3 regions of the Cupriavidus sp. TMH.W2 genome follow, and region 2 is predicted to be linked to each of the others. Evidence: predicted binding sites of a transcription regulator. Region 2 holds the regulator's gene; each other region holds the start of a gene.

The links. Region 2 encodes sigma-54, which starts transcription at its own class of promoters, with help from an activator protein. Its sites were predicted from a motif close to TGGCANGNAANCTGCTTT; they were not measured.
Region 1: ACREYQ_RS22580 (formate/nitrite transporter family protein) is a predicted target of sigma-54. The motif match lies at 4,264-4,281, and genes of this name have one in related genera.
Region 3: ACREYQ_RS20285 (phenol hydroxylase subunit) is a predicted target of sigma-54. The motif match lies at 1,022-1,039, and genes of this name have one in related genera.

What each region holds. Positions count from the first base shown of each region.
Region 1 is NZ_CP193793.1:1,082,621-1,088,254, forward strand. Features, by position in the region: gene gph (phosphoglycolate phosphatase) at 1-658, shown strand, start outside; gene gap (type I glyceraldehyde-3-phosphate dehydrogenase) at 710-1,720, shown strand; gene ACREYQ_RS22570 (phosphoglycerate kinase) at 1,730-2,968, shown strand; gene fba (class II fructose-bisphosphate aldolase) at 3,011-4,048, shown strand; gene ACREYQ_RS22580 (formate/nitrite transporter family protein) at 4,449-5,261, shown strand; gene ACREYQ_RS22585 (protein kinase domain-containing protein) at 5,263-5,634, shown strand, end outside.
Region 2 is NZ_CP193792.1:420,600-426,233, forward strand. Features, by position in the region: gene rapZ (RNase adapter RapZ) at 1-756, opposite strand, end outside; gene ACREYQ_RS02000 (PsiF family protein) at 865-1,242, opposite strand; gene hprK (HPr(Ser) kinase/phosphatase) at 1,404-2,375, opposite strand; gene ACREYQ_RS02010 (PTS sugar transporter subunit IIA) at 2,456-2,911, opposite strand; gene hpf (ribosome hibernation-promoting factor, HPF/YfiA family) at 3,333-3,683, opposite strand; gene ACREYQ_RS02020 (RNA polymerase factor sigma-54) at 3,732-5,213, opposite strand; gene lptB (LPS export ABC transporter ATP-binding protein) at 5,349-5,634, opposite strand, start outside.
Region 3 is NZ_CP193793.1:589,422-595,055, forward strand. Features, by position in the region: gene poxR (phenol degradation transcriptional regulator PoxR) at 1-553, shown strand, start outside; gene ACREYQ_RS20285 (phenol hydroxylase subunit) at 1,075-1,299, shown strand; gene ACREYQ_RS20290 (aromatic/alkene monooxygenase hydroxylase subunit beta) at 1,350-2,345, shown strand; gene ACREYQ_RS20295 (MmoB/DmpM family protein) at 2,378-2,659, shown strand; gene ACREYQ_RS20300 (aromatic/alkene/methane monooxygenase hydroxylase/oxygenase subunit alpha) at 2,695-4,215, shown strand; gene ACREYQ_RS20305 (phenol hydroxylase subunit P4) at 4,247-4,606, shown strand; gene ACREYQ_RS20310 (NADH:ubiquinone reductase (Na(+)-transporting) subunit F) at 4,644-5,634, shown strand, end outside.

The DNA.
Region 1 (5,634 bases), on a different replicon from region 2:
CGACCTGGACGGCACGCTGGTCGACAGCGCGCCCGACATTGTCGAGGCCGCCAACCGCATGCTGGCCGACCTCGGCAGCCCGGCACTGCCGTTCGGCACCGTGGCCGGCTTCATCGGCCGTGGCGTGCCCAACCTGGTGCGGCGTGTGCTGGAGACCGCGCAGCTCGCGCCAAGGCTGGACGCCGCCGACGCCGAGGCGATGTTCCACCGCCACTATGCCGAGACCAACGGCCGCCTCGGCTCAGTGTTCCCGGGCGTGGAGGCCGGACTGGCCGCGCTCCAGCGGCAGGGTTACCGGCTTGCCTGCGTCACCAACAAGCCGCGCGCGCTGGCGGTGCCGCTGTTGGCGCTGACCGGGTTGTCGCAATACCTGGAAGTGCTGGTGGCGGGCGACTCGATTGCGCAGATGAAGCCCGACCCCGAACCATTGCGGCATGCCTGCAACCTGCTCGAGGTCGATCCGGCGCACGGCGTGCTGGTGGGGGATTCGGCCGTGGACGTGGCGGCGGCGCGCGCGGCCGGCATCCCGGTCTGCCTGGTGCGCTATGGCTACGCCGGCCCCGGCGGGCCCGCGGCGCTGGGCGCTGACGCGCTGGTCGATTCGCTGGAGGCGCTGCCGGCGCTGCTGACCCTGGCGCGGCTGGCACCAGCCGCCTGATATTGCGCCGGCGCGACCGGCAAGGATACCAAGACAAGTAAAGGAGACAGCATGACTATCAAGGTTGCCATCAACGGCTACGGGCGCATCGGGCGCAATGTGTTGCGCGCCCACTATGAAGGCGGCAAGCGGCACGATATCGAGATCGTCGCCATCAACGACCTCGGCAACGCCGCCACCAACGCCCACCTGACTCAGTACGACACCGTCCACGGCCGCTTCCCGGGCGAGGTCTCGGTGGACGGCGATGCCTTGCGCGTCAACGGGGACCGGATCCGCGTGCTGGCGCAGCGCAACCCGGCCGAGCTGCCGTGGGGGGAACTGGGCGTGGACGTGGTGATGGAGTGCACGGGGCTCTTCACCAGCAAGGAAAAGGCCTCGGCCCACCTGAAGGGCGGTGCGAAGAAGGTGATCATCTCCGCCCCCGGCGGCAAGGACGTGGACGCCACCATCGTCTATGGCGTCAACCATGGCGTGCTGAAGGCGGCCGACACGGTGATCTCCAATGCCTCGTGCACCACCAACTGCCTGGCGCCGCTGGTCAAGCCGCTGCACGAGAAGCTGGGCCTGGTGAACGGCCTGATGACCACGGTGCATTCCTATACCAACGACCAGGTGCTGACCGACGTCTACCACGAGGACCTGCGCCGGGCGCGCTCGGCCACCATGTCGATGATCCCGACCAGGACCGGCGCCGCCGCCGCGGTCGGGCTGGTGATGCCTGAGCTGGACGGCCGGCTGGACGGCTTTGCCGTGCGCGTGCCGACCATCAACGTGTCGCTGGTCGACCTGTCCTTCGTGGCGGCGCGGCCGACCACCGTTGAGGAAGTGAACGGCATCCTCAAGGCAGCCGCCGAAGGCGAGCTCAAGGGCATCCTGGACTACAACACCGCGCCGCTGGTCTCGGTGGACTTCAACCACAACCCGGCTTCGTCCACCTTCGACACCACCCTGACCAAGGTCAACGGCACGCTGGTCAAGGTGTCGGCCTGGTATGACAACGAATGGGGCTTCTCCAACCGCATGCTGGATACCGCGGTGGCGCTGGCCCATGCACGCTAGCAGGTTGCCATGATGAGCCTATCCCATGCTGCGGTCCCGCACACGAATCCCCCGGCGGCGCACACGCTGGCCGCACTGCTCGCCGCTGGCGGGCTGGCCGGCAAGCGTGTCTTTATCCGCGCCGACCTCAACGTCCCGCAGGATGCCGCGGGCGATATCACCGACGACACCCGCATCCGTGCTTCCGTGCCTGCCATCGCGGCCTGCCTGCAGGCGGGCGCTGCGGTGATGGTCACCTCGCACCTGGGCCGGCCGCAGGAGGGGACGCCCGACCCGCGCCACAGCCTGGCCCCGGTGGGCCGCCGCCTGTCGGAACTGCTGGGCCGCCAGGTGCCGCTTTTGTCCGGCTGGACCGAGGGCGGCTTCCAGGTGCCGCCCGGGCAGGTGGTGCTGCTGGAAAACTGCCGCATGAACACGGGCGAGAAGAAGAACAGCGACGAGCTGGCGCAGAAGATGGCTGCGCTGTGCGATATCTACGTGAACGACGCATTCGGCACCGCCCACCGCGCCGAAGCCACCACCCACGGCATTGCCAAATACGCCCCGATCGCCTGCGCCGGCCCGCTGCTGGCCGCCGAGATCGACGCGCTGGGCAAGGCGCTGGGCCAGCCCGCGCGCCCGCTGGTGGCGATCGTGGCCGGCTCCAAGGTCTCGACCAAGCTGACCATCCTGAAGTCGCTGGCCGACAAGGTCGACAACCTGATCGTCGGCGGCGGCATTGCCAATACCTTCATGCTGGCCGCCGGCCTGAAGATCGGCAAGTCGCTGGCTGAAGCCGACCTGGCCGGCGATGCCAAGGCCATCATCGACATCATGGCCGCCCGCGGCGCCTCGGTGCCGATTCCGGTCGACGTGGTGTGCGCGAAGGAATTCAGCGCCAGCGCCGCGGCCACGGTCAAGGACGTCAAGGACGTGGCCGACGACGACATGATCCTGGACCTCGGCCCCAGGACTGCCGCCATGCTGGCCGAGCAGTTGAAAGCCGCCGGCACCACCGTCTGGAACGGCCCGGTGGGCGTGTTCGAGTTCGACCAGTTCGGCAACGGCACCAGGGTGCTGGCCCAGGCCATCGCTGAATCGAAGGCATTCTCGATCGCCGGCGGCGGCGACACGCTGGCCGCGATCGCCAAGTACGGCATTGCCGACCGCGTGGGCTATATCTCCACCGGCGGCGGCGCGTTCCTGGAATTCCTGGAGGGCAAGACGCTGCCCGCGCTGGCCGTGCTGGCGCAGCGCGCCGCCACCTGAACCCGACCTCACCGTTTCTGCATCACGTAAAGGAGCTTCACCATGGCACTCATTTCCTTGCGCCAGATTTTGGACCATGCGGGAGAGTTCGGCTACGGCGTGCCGGCTTTCAACGTCAACAACCTGGAACAGATCCACGCCATCATGGAAGCGGCCGAGGAAACCGACAGCCCGGTCATCCTGCAGGCCTCGGCCGGCGCCCGCAAGTACGCCGGCGAGGCCTACCTGCGGCATATGGTGCTGGCCGCGGCCGAGACCCATCCGGACATCCCCATCGTGCTGCACCAGGACCACGGCTCCAGCCCGGCGATCTGCCAGGCGTCGATCCGCTCCGGCTTCACCAGCGTGATGATGGACGGCTCGCTGCGCGAAGACATGAAGACCCCGTCGGACTACGACTACAACGTCGACGTCACGCGGCGCGTGTGCGAGATGGCGCATGCGATCGGCGTGTCGGTGGAGGGCGAACTGGGCTGCCTGGGCTCGCTCGAAACCGGCCAGGCCGGCGAAGAGGACGGCGTGGGCGCGGCGGGCACGCTGTCGCACGACATGATGCTGACCGACCCGGCTCAGGCGCGCGACTTCGTGGCCCGTACCGGCGTGGATGCGCTGGCCATTGCCATCGGCACCAGCCACGGCGCCTACAAGTTCTCGCGCAAGCCCACCGGCGACATCCTGGCGATGGACCGCATCCGCGAGATCCACGAGCAGATTCCGGACACCCACCTGGTCATGCACGGCTCCAGCTCGGTGCCGCAGGAATGGCTGGAGATCATCCGCCAGTACGGCGGCGACATCAAGGAGACCTACGGCGTGCCGGTCGAGGAGATCCTGCGCGGCATCAGGATGGGGGTGCGCAAGGTGAATATCGACACCGATATCCGCCTGGCCATGACCGGGGCCATCCGCAAGTCCCTGGCTGAAGACCGCAGCGAGTTCGACCCGCGCAAGGCACTGTTGGCGGCCAAGAAGGGGGCGAGGAGCGTGGTGAAGCTGCGCTTCGAGGCCTTCGGCTGCGCCGGACAGGCTTCGCGGATCAAGCCGGTGGCGATGGAGAAGCTGGCCCAGCGCTACCGCTAGTCCATTGAATCATTGAAATGGCAGGCACCGACCAATTTCAGTGATTCAGTGGACTACGTGGCGATGTGCATCGCCCGACCTTGCGGCGCCGGCGCGGCTGAGCCCGCACCAGGATTGGGATTGTCTCGGGCACTCGCGCCCGCACTCGCACCAGAGCCGTGCAGGTCCTCCGGCGCAAGTGCCCCGGAAGACAGGCATACAGTCGTGTCACACCCAGGCATGGGAGTTGCATGGCTGCTTGCCATCAGGTCAATGGCGGCTTGGTGCCGGTCCCAGCCGTCGGTGAAGCGGCGGACCGGGACACGTGGACAACGGCGTCCGCATCCGGGGCAGCAGCATGGGCTGCTGCCCCGGATGCGGACGCTTTTTATTTTGATCTCACCGTTCAAAGGAATGCGCGATGGCCTATTTAGCTCCTGCCGAGTTTGTCGGCAAGATGGTCGATGCTGGTGAATCCAAGCTCTTGATGTCCACCCGGGACACCCTCATCCGGTCCTACATGGCTGGCGCAATCCTGGCGTTGTCTGCCGCGTTCGCGGTCAGCGTCAACGTCAATACCGGCAATCCCCTGATCGGATCATTGCTGTTCCCGGTGGGGTTCTGCATGCTCTACCTGCTGGGATTTGACCTGTTGACCGGTGTCTTCACGCTGGCTCCGCTCGCCGTACTCGACAGGCGTCCAGGGGCCACTTGGGGCGGCGTGATTCGCAACTGGGGGCTCGTCTTCTGCGGCAATTTCGCCGGCGCACTCACCGTGGCAGTATTCATGGCCATCATCTTTACCTTTGGCTTCACCGAGGCCCCGAACGTGATCGGCCAGAAGATAGGCAGCATTGGTGAGAGCCGCACCCTTGGCTACGCCGCCCACGGCGCGGCGGGCATGCTGACCCTCTTCATCCGCGCCGTCATGTGCAACTGGATGGTGTCCACCGGCGTCGTGGCAGCCATGATGTCCACCTCGGTTTCGGGCAAGGTCATTGCCATGTGGATGCCCATCCTGGTGTTCTTCTACATGGGATTCGAACACTCCGTGGTGAACATGTTCCTCTTCCCCTCCGGCCTGATGCTCGGCGGCAAGTTCACGCTGATGGACTACCTGCTCTGGAATGAACTTCCTACCGTGCTCGGCAACATCGTCGGTGGCCTGACGTTCGTCGGCGCGGCGCTGTACTCCACCCACTACAAGACCGCACCGAAACGCGTCCTGGCTTGAAATGAGCATCTTGCGCGTCTCAGTCGGCCAGTGTTCGCAAGCCGGGCGCAAGCGCGTCAACCAGGATTTTCATGGCGCGGCGCTGCCTGCCGAGCCGCGGCTCAGCACCAAGGGCATCGCCGTTGCGCTGGCCGACGGCATCGGCAGTAGCGCGGTCAGCCAGGTGGCCAGTGCCGCCGCCGTGCACGGCTTCCTGGACGACTACTATTGCACCGCCGAAACATGGACCGTGCGGCGGTCGGCACAACGCGTGCTGGCGGCACTCAATTCCTGGCTGCACGCGCAGACCCAGCGCAGCGATGCGCGCTTCGACAAGGACCGCGGCTACATCTGTACCTTCAGCGCCTTGATCTTCAAGGGGCGGGAGGTACAC
Region 2 (5,634 bases):
GTAGCTGCGGTTGTCGGCAATGAAACTTGGCAGCCACTTTTCGACGTAGGCGCGGATATCCTCGGCCATTGCCAGGACCATTGGCTGGGCCTGCAGGAAGTCGATCACAGGCGTGTCGCGGCCCGTCAGCGGGCGCAGTGCCAGGTCGTAATAGGGGTTGGGCAGCGAGCGCACGTCGAACACCATGTCGGCATCGCTGGGCACGCCGTGCTTGAAGCCGAACGACTCGAACAGCAGCGTCAGGCGCTGGCTGTCTTCGCGGATCAGTTCCTTGATCCAGCTGCGCAGCGTATTGGTGCGCACATTGCTGGTGTCGATACGGTGTGCGGCCTCGGCCAGCGGACTGAGCAGCGCGCGCTCCATCTCGATCGCTTCCATCAGCGCGGTGTCGTTGAAGGCAGGTTCGCCCCCCGGGCCCGTCACACCGTCGGTGCGCACCGACAGCGGATGGCGGCGGCGCGTCTCAGAGTAGCGCTGCACCAGGGCATCGGTGCTGGCAGTCAGGAAGATCACCTCGACCTGGTGCTCGGCCGCCAGTGCGCGCACGGTGTCCGGCAGCTGGTCCAGGGATTCGCGGCTGCGGATGTCAGTGGCCACGCCCAGGTGCGTATAGCCCTGGCTGTCGAGATAGCGGGTCAGTTCAGGGATGAACTGGGCCGGCAGGTTGTCCACGCAGTAGTAGCCTGCATCTTCCAGGACGTTCAGTGCGACGGACTTGCCGGAACCGGATATGCCGGTGATGAGGATGATGCGCATAGCACCTGAAGCATAGCATCAGGTGCCGGCTGCGTCATGACAGTGCGTTGACAAGCAAAAATGGCGAACCTCCCGGTTCGCCATTGCTTCTGCAGCTTGTGCCGCCGCTCAGGCCGACTTGGACAGGCAATCCTTCATGTAGGCCTTGTACTCGTCGCCCTTCTTGCCCTTGCCCGACTTGCTGCAGGAGGCCATTTTCTCCTGCTGGGTCTTGGGTACCCCGGCCTTGGACAGGCATTCCTTCATGAACGCCTTGCGTTCGTCGCCCTTCTTGCCGGAGGCCTGGGTATTGCAGGCCTTCATCTTGTCCTGCTGGGCGTTGGCCGCGGGCTTGTCCGGGGTAGCCGGCGTGGCGGACGTGGCGGGTGCGGCAGGCATTGCCGGGGCCGTTGCCGCCGGCTTGGCCGGCGTGGCGGCGGTCTGCGCAAAAGCGCTGGCCGCGATCATTGGGGTGACCAGCGCGCACATCGCGATCAGTTTCTTCATGCTTGCTCTCCTCGGGGTGGAAAACTCCATGGCCGCGCGCCATTGCCGGCGTTGCAGCTTCCGTAACGGGCGTGATGCCCATTACAGCACAAAACGGAGCATGCCTGAGAAAAGTTGACGTTTTGCGTCCGTCCCGTTGTAAGCAATTGAAAACGCCGGGCTTACAGCAGGCGGCCCTGGCCGCGCGACACGACGTCGGCCTGCATGGCGGCGCGCTGGCGGTCCATGAAGTCGCGCAGCGTGTCGATGCCGCGCAGGCGCAGGATGGTGTTGCGCACGGCGGCCTCGACCAGCACGGCGAGGTTGCGGCCGGCCGCCACCTGGATCTTGACCATGTGGATCGGCAGGCCCAGCACGTCCAGGTACTGCGAATCGAGCGGCAGCCGCTCGAACTCGCCGTCGTTGCGCCGCACCAGCTGCACCACGAGCTTGATCTTCATCTTCCGCCGCACCGCGGTCTCGCCGAAGATGGTCTTGATATCGAGCAGGCCCAGGCCGCGCACTTCCAGCAGGTTCTGCAGCAGCGGCGGGCAGCGGCCCTCAATGAAATCCGGCCCCAGCCGGACGAAGTCGACCGCATCGTCGGCCACCAGCCCGTGGCCGCGCGAGATCAGTTCCAGGCCCAGTTCGCTCTTGCCCAGCCCCGATTCCCCCATGATCAGCACGCCCATGCCCAGGATGTCGAGGAACACGCCGTGCATAGTCACGCGCGGCGCGGAGATGCGCGACAGGTACAGGCGCAGGTGGTCGATCACCGCCGCCGACGATACCGGCGTGGTGAACAGCGGCGTGGACGAGCGCGTGCAGCGCAGTTCCAGGTCGGGTGGCGGCTCCATGCCGTCGGCGATCACCAGGAAAGGCGGCTCCAGCAGGATCAGCTCGCCCATCTGGCGCTTGCGGGTCTCGTCGTCCAGGCGCTGGTAGTAGGTGATCTCGGGTTTGCCGAGCACCTGGATGCGGTTCGGGTGGATCAGGTTCAGGTGGCCCACCAGGTCGGCGGCGGAGGTGGCTTCGCGGGCGAACTCCACGTCAAAGGCGCGGTCCGCGCCCTCCAGGCCGGCCACCCACGAGAGTTTGATGTCGGCTGCGTTGTCGTCGAAGATGGACTGGGAGGTGACGCCGGTGAGTTCCATGCGGGATGACTGGTAGGGCGGTGTGCGAAGCGCGTGGCGCCTGCCCGGTCTGTGCCGGCCCGCTTTGGGGGATCAGAGGATCAGGGGTGCCATGCGATCAGCAACTCGTGCACGGCATCGGGCGTGGGCAGCGTCGCCAGCCCTTCGCGCATGTCGCGGTCCGAAAGCAGTTGCGCGATCTCGGACAGGATTTCCAGATGCTGCTGCGTGGCCTGTTCGGGCACCAGCAGGAAGATCAGCAGCGATACCGGCTTGCCGTCGGGCGACTCGAACGGAATCGGCTCGGCCAGGCGCATGAAGGCGGCCAGGGGATGCTTCAGTCCCTTGATGCGGCCATGCGGGATCGCCACGCCGGCGCCCAGGCCGGTGGAGCCCAGCGACTCGCGCGCAAACAGGTTGTCGGTCACGATGGCGCGTGCCACGCCATGGTTGTTCTCGAAGAGGAGCCCGGCTTGCTCGAACACACGTTTCTTGCTGGTGACGCTGACGTCGAGATTGATGTTGCCGGGTGGCAGCAGTTTGGCCAAACGATTCATGGGCGATGCGCAGGATTTCAGTTAGCGGGCGGATCGTTCCGCCGGGCAGGGGGCTGGCTCCGGGCTGCCCCTGGCCTGGCCGGAGGCGTTCGGCCCATTATAGAGCAGCGGCCACCCTCGCATTGTGCAGTGCAGCGGAGCAAGCTGGTGCAGAACGATACATGGCGATGCAATCGTGCCTCCGGGCCGGGAGCCGTCGCACCGATGCAGGGCGCGGCCAGGATTCCCTCTCTTTGTATGGCGCAGCATACACCTTGCCGCCGCGCTTGCGAACACCCTTGCTCATTCGGGTGAAAAGCGTTTGCTCCGGCGCCACAACCTGCCGTGGCGCCACGCATGGGCGCAAAAAAGCCGCGCTTCGTGGCGCGGCTTGCCTGGTCAATCCTGATTCAGCAGCCCTCTTCGGGGCCGCCGGGCACGGTCATTGCTGCATCTGCGCTGCGGCCATCTGGTACTTGACCGCTTCGCGGTCGTGGCCTTGCACGCGATCCTTGTAGCGGATCACCTGACGGTCCAGCTTGTCGACGAGTGCGTCGATCGCTGCATAAAGGTCTTCGTGATGCGCCTCGACAAAGATGTCCTTGCCCTTGAGATGTAGATTGATTTCTGCGTACTGACGCCGGTCCTTTTCCTTGTGATTGTCGACAGAGAGCAGCACGCTAACGCCAATGACCTGATCGAAATGCCTGACGATTCGCTCCAGCTTCGTTTCCACGTACTCACGCAGAGGGGGCGTGATGTCCAGGTGGTGTCCACTGATCTTGAAGTTCATAGCGCTTCTCCTTCTGAAAGAGCCTCACCAGGCAGGCGGTGGGCTCGGCTACAAAGACTTGCGGAGATTGACTGCGGGGATCTTCAGGGCCTCGCGATACTTGGCAACGGTGCGTCGTGCGACAACGAAGCCTTGCTCACCCAGCAGTTCGGCGATGCGACTGTCGGAAAGGGGATTCCTCGGGTCTTCGGCTCCTATCAGTTGCTTGATCAAGGCGCGGATGGCCGTTGATGAAGCCGCGCCACCGGTTTCGGTGGACACGTGGCTGCCGAAGAAGTACTTCAGTTCGAAAGTACCCATCGGCGTTGCCATGTATTTATTGGTCGTCACCCGGGAGATGGTTGACTCGTGTAATCCCAGTGTATCGGCAATCTCCCGCAAAACCAAGGGGCGCATGGCGATTTCACCGTGGGTGAAAAAGTTCTTTTGACGCTCGACAATGGCTTGCGAGACACGCAGGATCGTATCGAACCTTTGCTGGATGTTCTTGATCAGCCAGCGTGCCTCCTGCAGTTTCTGCTGCAACCCCGCGGTGCCGGTTTCCCCTTTTGCGCCACGCAGGATTTGTGCATACATATCGTTGATGCGCAGCCTCGGCATCACATCCGGGTTCAGCTGCGCGATCCAGCCGCCGCCGCTCTTGCGCACGAACACGTCCGGCACCACGAAATCGGCTTCCGGGCGGCTGTAGGCATGGCCCGGGTAGGGCGCCAGGGATCGGATCAGGTCGTGCGCGGCCTTCAGCGCCACTTCATCGACCTGCAGCGCCTTCTTCAGCCGCGTGTAGTCGCGTACTGCAAGCAACTCCAGGTGATTGGTGACGATATTCAGCGCCAGGTCGCGCTGCGGGTGGGTCAGGCGGCGCAATTGCAGCACCAGGCACTCGGCGGCATTGCGCGCGCCCACGCCCGGCGGGTCGAAGCTCTGCAAGAGCGTCAGGATCGCATGGACTTCGTCGAGCTCGAATTCGAGTTCTTCGGGCAACTCCGCGCAGATCTCTTCAAGCGAGGCGCTCAGGTAGCCATCGTCGTCGAGCGACTCGATCAGGAAGATGGCCAGGCCCTTGTCGCGCGCCGAGATCTTCAGCGGCGTCAGCTGCTCCATCAGGTATTCGCGCAGCGTGGGCTCGGCCTCGCGCAGCTGCATCGGCGTCTTTTCGTCCTCGTCGCCTTGCGGGCGGCGGGCGAAGTCGTCCAGGCTCCAGTCACTGCTGCCGTAGTCGTCGCCGCTGTTGTTATCGCCAAAGCTGTCGTCGTCACCCGCGCCGTCGGCGCGGGCGTCGCCATTGCCCTGCGGTTCGGCGGGGGCGGGCGCGGGTGCGCTCTGGACGTTGACCGAGCCATCGGCGGCCACGCGCAGCGGGCTCTCGATCCAGTCGTTCTCACGCTCGAGCAGGGGGTTTTCCGTCAGGGCCTGTTCGACTTCCTGCTGCAGTTCCAGCGTGGAAAGCTGCAGCAGCCGGATCGACTGTTGCAGCTGTGGGGTGAGCGCCAGGTGCTGGGAGAGGCGGAGCTGTAGCGACGGTTTCATGCGACCTATTTTATGCGCATCTTTCCGATGTTGGAACGGAAATTGCTATCGCTGATGGGTCGTGATCGCCGCTGGCTGTGGCGCGTCCGCGCGCGCCCCGCCGGAATGCCTGCCCGCCAGGGGCAGGCCGTCATGTCACATGCGGAAGTTCTCGCCCAGGTAGACGCGCCGCACGGCGTCATTGGCGATGATGTCCTCGGGCTGGCCTGCGGCCAGCACCGCGCCTTCACTGATGATGTAGGCGTGGTCGCAGATGCCGAGCGTCTCGCGCACGTTATGGTCGGTGATCAGCACGCCGATGTTGCGCGCCTTGAGGAAGCTGACGATGCGCTGGATTTCGCCCACGGCGATCGGATCCACGCCGGCGAAGGGCTCGTCCAGCAGGATAAAGCGCGGCGACGACGCCAGCGCGCGCGCAATT
Region 3 (5,634 bases), on a different replicon from region 2:
CCGCAAGGACCTGTACTACCGCCTGAACGTCTACCCGGTCACGATCCCGCCGCTGCGCGAGCGCCTGGACGATATCCGGCCGCTGGCCGAGCGCTTCGTGGCCCGCTACGGCGCGCGCCATGGCAAGCGCATCGTCGGCATCACCGACCGCGCGCTGGCCGAGCTGCGTCACTATGACTGGCCCGGCAACGTGCGCGAGCTGGAGAACGTGATCGAGCGCGGCGTGATCCTGGCCAGCCAGGGCGGCCAGATCACCGCCGACCACCTGTTCCTGCCGGGCACCGTGGCACCGGCGGTGGATACCGCGCCGCGCCTGGGCGCGGGCGGCACGCTGCCAGACCTGCGCGAAGCCGCGGTCCATGCGCTGCTGGACCAGATGTCCGAGCAGCAGCTGGCGCTGGGCGATGTCGAGACCGTGCTGATGGAGGCCGCGATGCAGCGCGCCGGCGGCAACATGAGCCAGGCGGCTCGGTTGCTGGGCATTACGCGGCCGCAGCTGGCGTACCGGTGGAAGATGCGCGGTGCGCGTGGGGGTAACGGTAACGGTAACTGAGGCCGTTGCACGGTTCAGATACTGACGGTTTGCTCCCCTCTCCCGCAAGCGGGAGAGGGAGCACACAAGCGTAGATCAAGCCGTTCACACGATCCTCTGCGCCAGCCATCTCCTCTGCTTCTCCCCGGCCCCTCGCATTTCCCCACTTGATCATTTGATGCAGCCCCTCCAGGCCGCGCATCGTCCCGCATCCGCCAGATGCTGCGCCGCGCCAGCGATTTTCCCCTGTCGGATCAAGCCCCTTCATCCATGTGTTCCACGCCCGCTGCTGCGCCGCAGGGCAATCGCGCCTCCATCCGAACGCTACCCGCAAACGCCCGCCCTGCGCGGCTTTTGATCATTTGATCAAGGCTTTTGCGCAGCTTCATCAATTCATCGATGCGTTTCGCGCGGACCTTTCCGGGTTAACGCGCACGCTCGCCACCGCCAATTCCCCGCATTCCTTGTCCCACCGCGCTTCGCGGCCGCTGGCACGGTCTTCGCAATAAGGCCTGCGTCCAGCCAACGCAATGGAGCGCGCCATGAACACCCCGTCGGTTCCCCTGTTCGAAGCCACGCCGCGCTACGTGCGGGTCGAGGGCCGCACCCCGGAAGGGTTTGTGCAGTTCGCCTTCAGCGTGGCCGACCCCGAGCTGAACGTCGAACTGATCATGCCGGAGCCGATGTTCGAAGCCTTCTGCTGCGTCAACCGCGTGCGCTTCCTGCCGCCGCTGGAAGCTTCGCCGCAGCCGGAAGCCGACGACTGACGCCGCAGCCACCGCATCACAAAGAGAGAAGGGATACAGGAGACCACGCGATGCAAGTCGATATCAAGACCCAGCAGATCCAGCCGCTGCGCCAGACCTACGGCCATGTCGCGCGCCGCTTCGGCGACAAGCCGGCGTCGCGCTACCAGGAGGCGACCTACGACGTGCAGTCGGAGGTGAACTTCCACTACCGCCCCACCTGGGACCCCGGCTTCGAGCTGTATGACAAGCGCCGCACGGCAATCGTGATGCAGGACTGGTACGCGCTGAAGGACCCGCGCCAGTTCTACTACGGCGCCTATGTCACCGCGCGCGGCCGCCAGCAGGATGCCACGGAGAAGAGCTTCGCCTTTGTCGAGAAGCGCGGCCTGCTGCAGGCGCTGCCCGCTGAATGGCAGGAACGCCTGGCCACCGGCCTGCTGCCGCTGCGTCATGTGGAATGGGGTGCCAACATGAACAACTTCTATTGCGCCGACTACGGCTGGGGCACCGCCATCACGCAGGCCTGCACCTACTGCGCGATGGACCGCCTGGGCATTGCCCAGTACCTGTCGCGCATCGGCATGCTGCTGGATGGCAATACCGGCGTGGCGCTGGAGCGCGCCAGGGTGGCCTGGCTGGAAAGCGCCGCGTGGCAGCCGCTGCGCCGCTTTGTCGAGCACACCTTTGTCACCGGGGACTGGTTCGAGACCTTCGTGGCCCAGAACCTGGTGCTCGACGGGCTGCTCTACCCGCTGGTCTACCAGCATGCCGACGCGGTGATCGCGCGCGCCTGCGGCACCGGGCTGGCGGTGCTGACCGAGTTCATGAACGACTGGCGCGACGAGCACGCACGCTGGGTCGACGCGGTGATCCAGGCCGCCGCGGTCGAGTCCGACGCCAATCGCGTGCTGCTGTCCGGCTGGGCGCGCGCCGGCTGCGCCGAAGTGGCGCAGGCGCTGGTGCCGGTGGCCAATGCCCTCACCGGCGAGGACGGCGCGCAGATGGTGGCGCTGTGCCGCGAGCAGTTCGAAGTCCGCCTGGGCAAGCTCGGCCTGGCTGGCTGATCCGCCCGCAACGAACCCCACGGAGATACGCCATGTCAGCCACCGCCGCCAACGTCTACATCGCCCTGCAGCACAACGACGACACCCGACCCATCATCGACGCCATCACCGAGGCCAACCCGCATGCGGTGGTGTCGCAGTTCCCCGCCATGGTCAAGATCGACGCCCCCGGCCACCTGACCATCGTGCGCGAGCTGGTGGCCGGCAAGCTCGGCCGCGACTGGGACCTGCAGGAGATCCACCTGAACCTGATCTCGCTGTGCGGAAACATCGACGAAGACGAAGACGCCTTCACGCTGCGCTGGAACGCCTGACACCGCAGCGGCATAGAGAACATCACGGAGACATCATGGACGCACGCAAGAAGCTCAACCTGCGCGAGAAGTACGCCTCGATGACGCGGGACCTGGCCTGGGAAACGACCTACGAGCCGATGGACAAGGTTTTCCCGTTCGACAAGTACGAGGGCATCCGCATCCACGACTGGGACAAATGGGAAGACCCGTTCCGCATGACCATGGATGCCTACTGGAAATACCAGTCGGAGAAGGAGCGCAAGCTGTACGCGATCATCGATTCGTTCGTGCAGAACAACGGCCACCTGAACGTATCCGATCCGCGCTACCTGAACGCGCTGCGGCTGTTCCTGACCGGCGTGACGCCGCTGGAATATGCCGCCCACCGCGGCTACGCCCACCTGGGCCGTCACTTCCGCGGCGCCGGCGCGCGCGTGGCGGCGCAGATGCAGTCGATCGACGAGCTGCGCCATGCCCAGACCCAGCTGCACACGCTGTCGGTCTACAACAAGTACTTCCACGGCTTTGGCGAATGGCGCCACATGCACGACCGGGTCTGGTACCTGTCGGTGCCCAAGTCCTACTTCGAGGACGCGATGAGCGCGGGGCCGTTCGAGTTCATCACCGCGATCTCGTTCTCGTTCGAGTACGTGCTGACCAACCTGCTGTTCATGCCGTTCATGTCGGGCGCCGCCTACAACGGCGACATGGCCACGGTGACCTTCGGCTTCTCCGCGCAGTCCGACGAGTCGCGCCACATGACGCTGGGCCTGGAGGTGGTCAAGTTCCTGTGCGAGCAGGACGCCGGCAACATCCCGATCCTGCAGAAGTGGCTGGACAAGTGGTTCTGGCGCGGTTTCCGCCTGCTCACGCTGGTCGGCATGATGATGGACTACATGCTGCCCAAGCGGGTGATGTCGTGGGCCGAGGCCTGGGAGATGTACTTCGAGCAGGCGGGCGGGGCGCTGTTCAAGGACCTCGAGCGCTACGGCCTGCGCATGCCCAAGTACCACGAGGTCGCCACCAAAACCAAGGACCGCATCACGCACGAAGCGTGGGCCACCTTCTACAACTACGCGGGCGCAGCCGGCTTTCACACCTGGGTGCCCAAGGCCGACGAGATGGCATGGCTGTCCGAGAAGTACCCGCAGACCTTCGAGCGCTACTACAAGCCGCGCCTGGACCACTGGCAGGAGCGCCAGCAGGCCGGCGAGCGCTTCTACAACGCCACGCTGCCGATGCTGTGCCAGACCTGCCAGATCCCGATGGTGTTCTCGGAGCCCGACGACCCCACCCAGACCTGCTACCGCGAAAGCAGCTACCACGGCATGAAGTTCCATTTCTGCTCGGACGGCTGCAAGGATATCTTCGACGGCGAGCCCGCCAAGTACGCGCAGGCCTGGCTGCCGGTGCACCAGATCTACCAGGGCAACTGCGGCGGCGCCACGCTGGAGGACGTGCTCAAGTGGTACCGGCTGAACCCGGGCGCGGACAACCTGGACTTCGAGGGCTCGCAGGACCAGCGCAACTGGAACGCCTGGAAGGGCATCGGGCCCGCCGCGGACGCCGCCTGAAGCCGCCCCATCACAAGACAAGGAGACAACCATGCCCGTCGTATCCATCGGCGACTACGCCTTCGAGGCGGCCGACCGCGAGGCCGTGTTCCACGGCAACCGCCTGCTCTATATCGGCTGGGACGGCCACCTGCTGTTCTGCGCCCCGCATTGCTTCCCGTTCCCGCCGTCGATGCCGCTGCGCGAGGTGGTGGACAAGGTGCTGCCCGGCGTCTACGGCTACCACCCCGACTTTGCCCGCATCGACTGGGGCCAGGTGCAGTGGCTGCGCGCCGGCCAGCTCTGGCAGCCGGACCTGGACCGCTCGCTGGAAGAGAACGGCCTGGGCCACAAGGACGTGATCCGCTTCCGCACGCCGGGGCTGGACGGCATCGGCGGCAGCCGCAGCTGAGGCGCACGGGCGAGCGCACCACCGGAAGGAGACCAAGATGTATTCGCTGACCATTGAACCGATCGGGCAGACCATCCCCATCGCTCCGGGGCAGACCGTGCTGGATGCCTGCCTGCGCAACGGCGTGTGGTTGCCCCATGCCTGTTGCCACGGCTTGTGCGCCACCTGCAAGGTGCAGGTGGTGGACGGCGAGGTCGACCAGGGCGAGGCGTCCAGCTTCGCGCTGATGGATTTCGAGCGCGACAACGGCCAGTGCCTGGCCTGCTGCGCGACCGCGCAGTCCGACCTGGTGATCGAGGCCGATATCGAGGAGGACGCCGATGCGCTGGGCTTGCCGCTGGCCGACTACCGCGCCGAAGTGGTCGAGACGCGCGCCCTGACGCCCACCATCCTGGGCATCTGGCTGCGGGTCAAGGACGACCGGCGCACGGCCTTCCAGGCCGGGCAGTACGTGAACCTGAACGTGCCGGGCTGCGACCAGCCGCGCGCATTCTCGCTGGCCAACGCGCCGGGTGACGAACTGGTCGAACTGCACGTGCGGCGCGTGCCGGACGGGCAGGCCACCGGCTACCTGCACGACCGGCTGGCGGTGGGCGACGAATTGTCGTTCTCCGCGCCCTATGGCCGCTTCTTCGTGCGCAAGTCGGCGCGCGTGCCGATGCTGTTCCTGGCGGGCGGCTCCGGCCTGTCCAGCCCGCGCGCGATGATCCTGGACCTGCTGGCCGCCGGCGAGACCCTGCCGATCACGCTGGTGCAGGGCGCGCGCAACCGCGGCGAGCTGTACTACGACGCCGGGTTCCGGGCGCTGGCGCAGGCCCACCCCAACTTCCGCTACGTGCCGGCGCTGTCGGACGAACCCGCCGACAGCGGCTGGAGCGGCGCGCGCGGCTACGTCCACGACGTGCTGCACCAGCTCTACGCGCAGGACGGCAATGCCGACTTCAGCGGCCACAAGGCCTACCTGTGCGGGCCGCCGCCGATGATCGAGGCCTGCATCCGCACGCTGATGCAGGGCCGGCTGTTCGAGG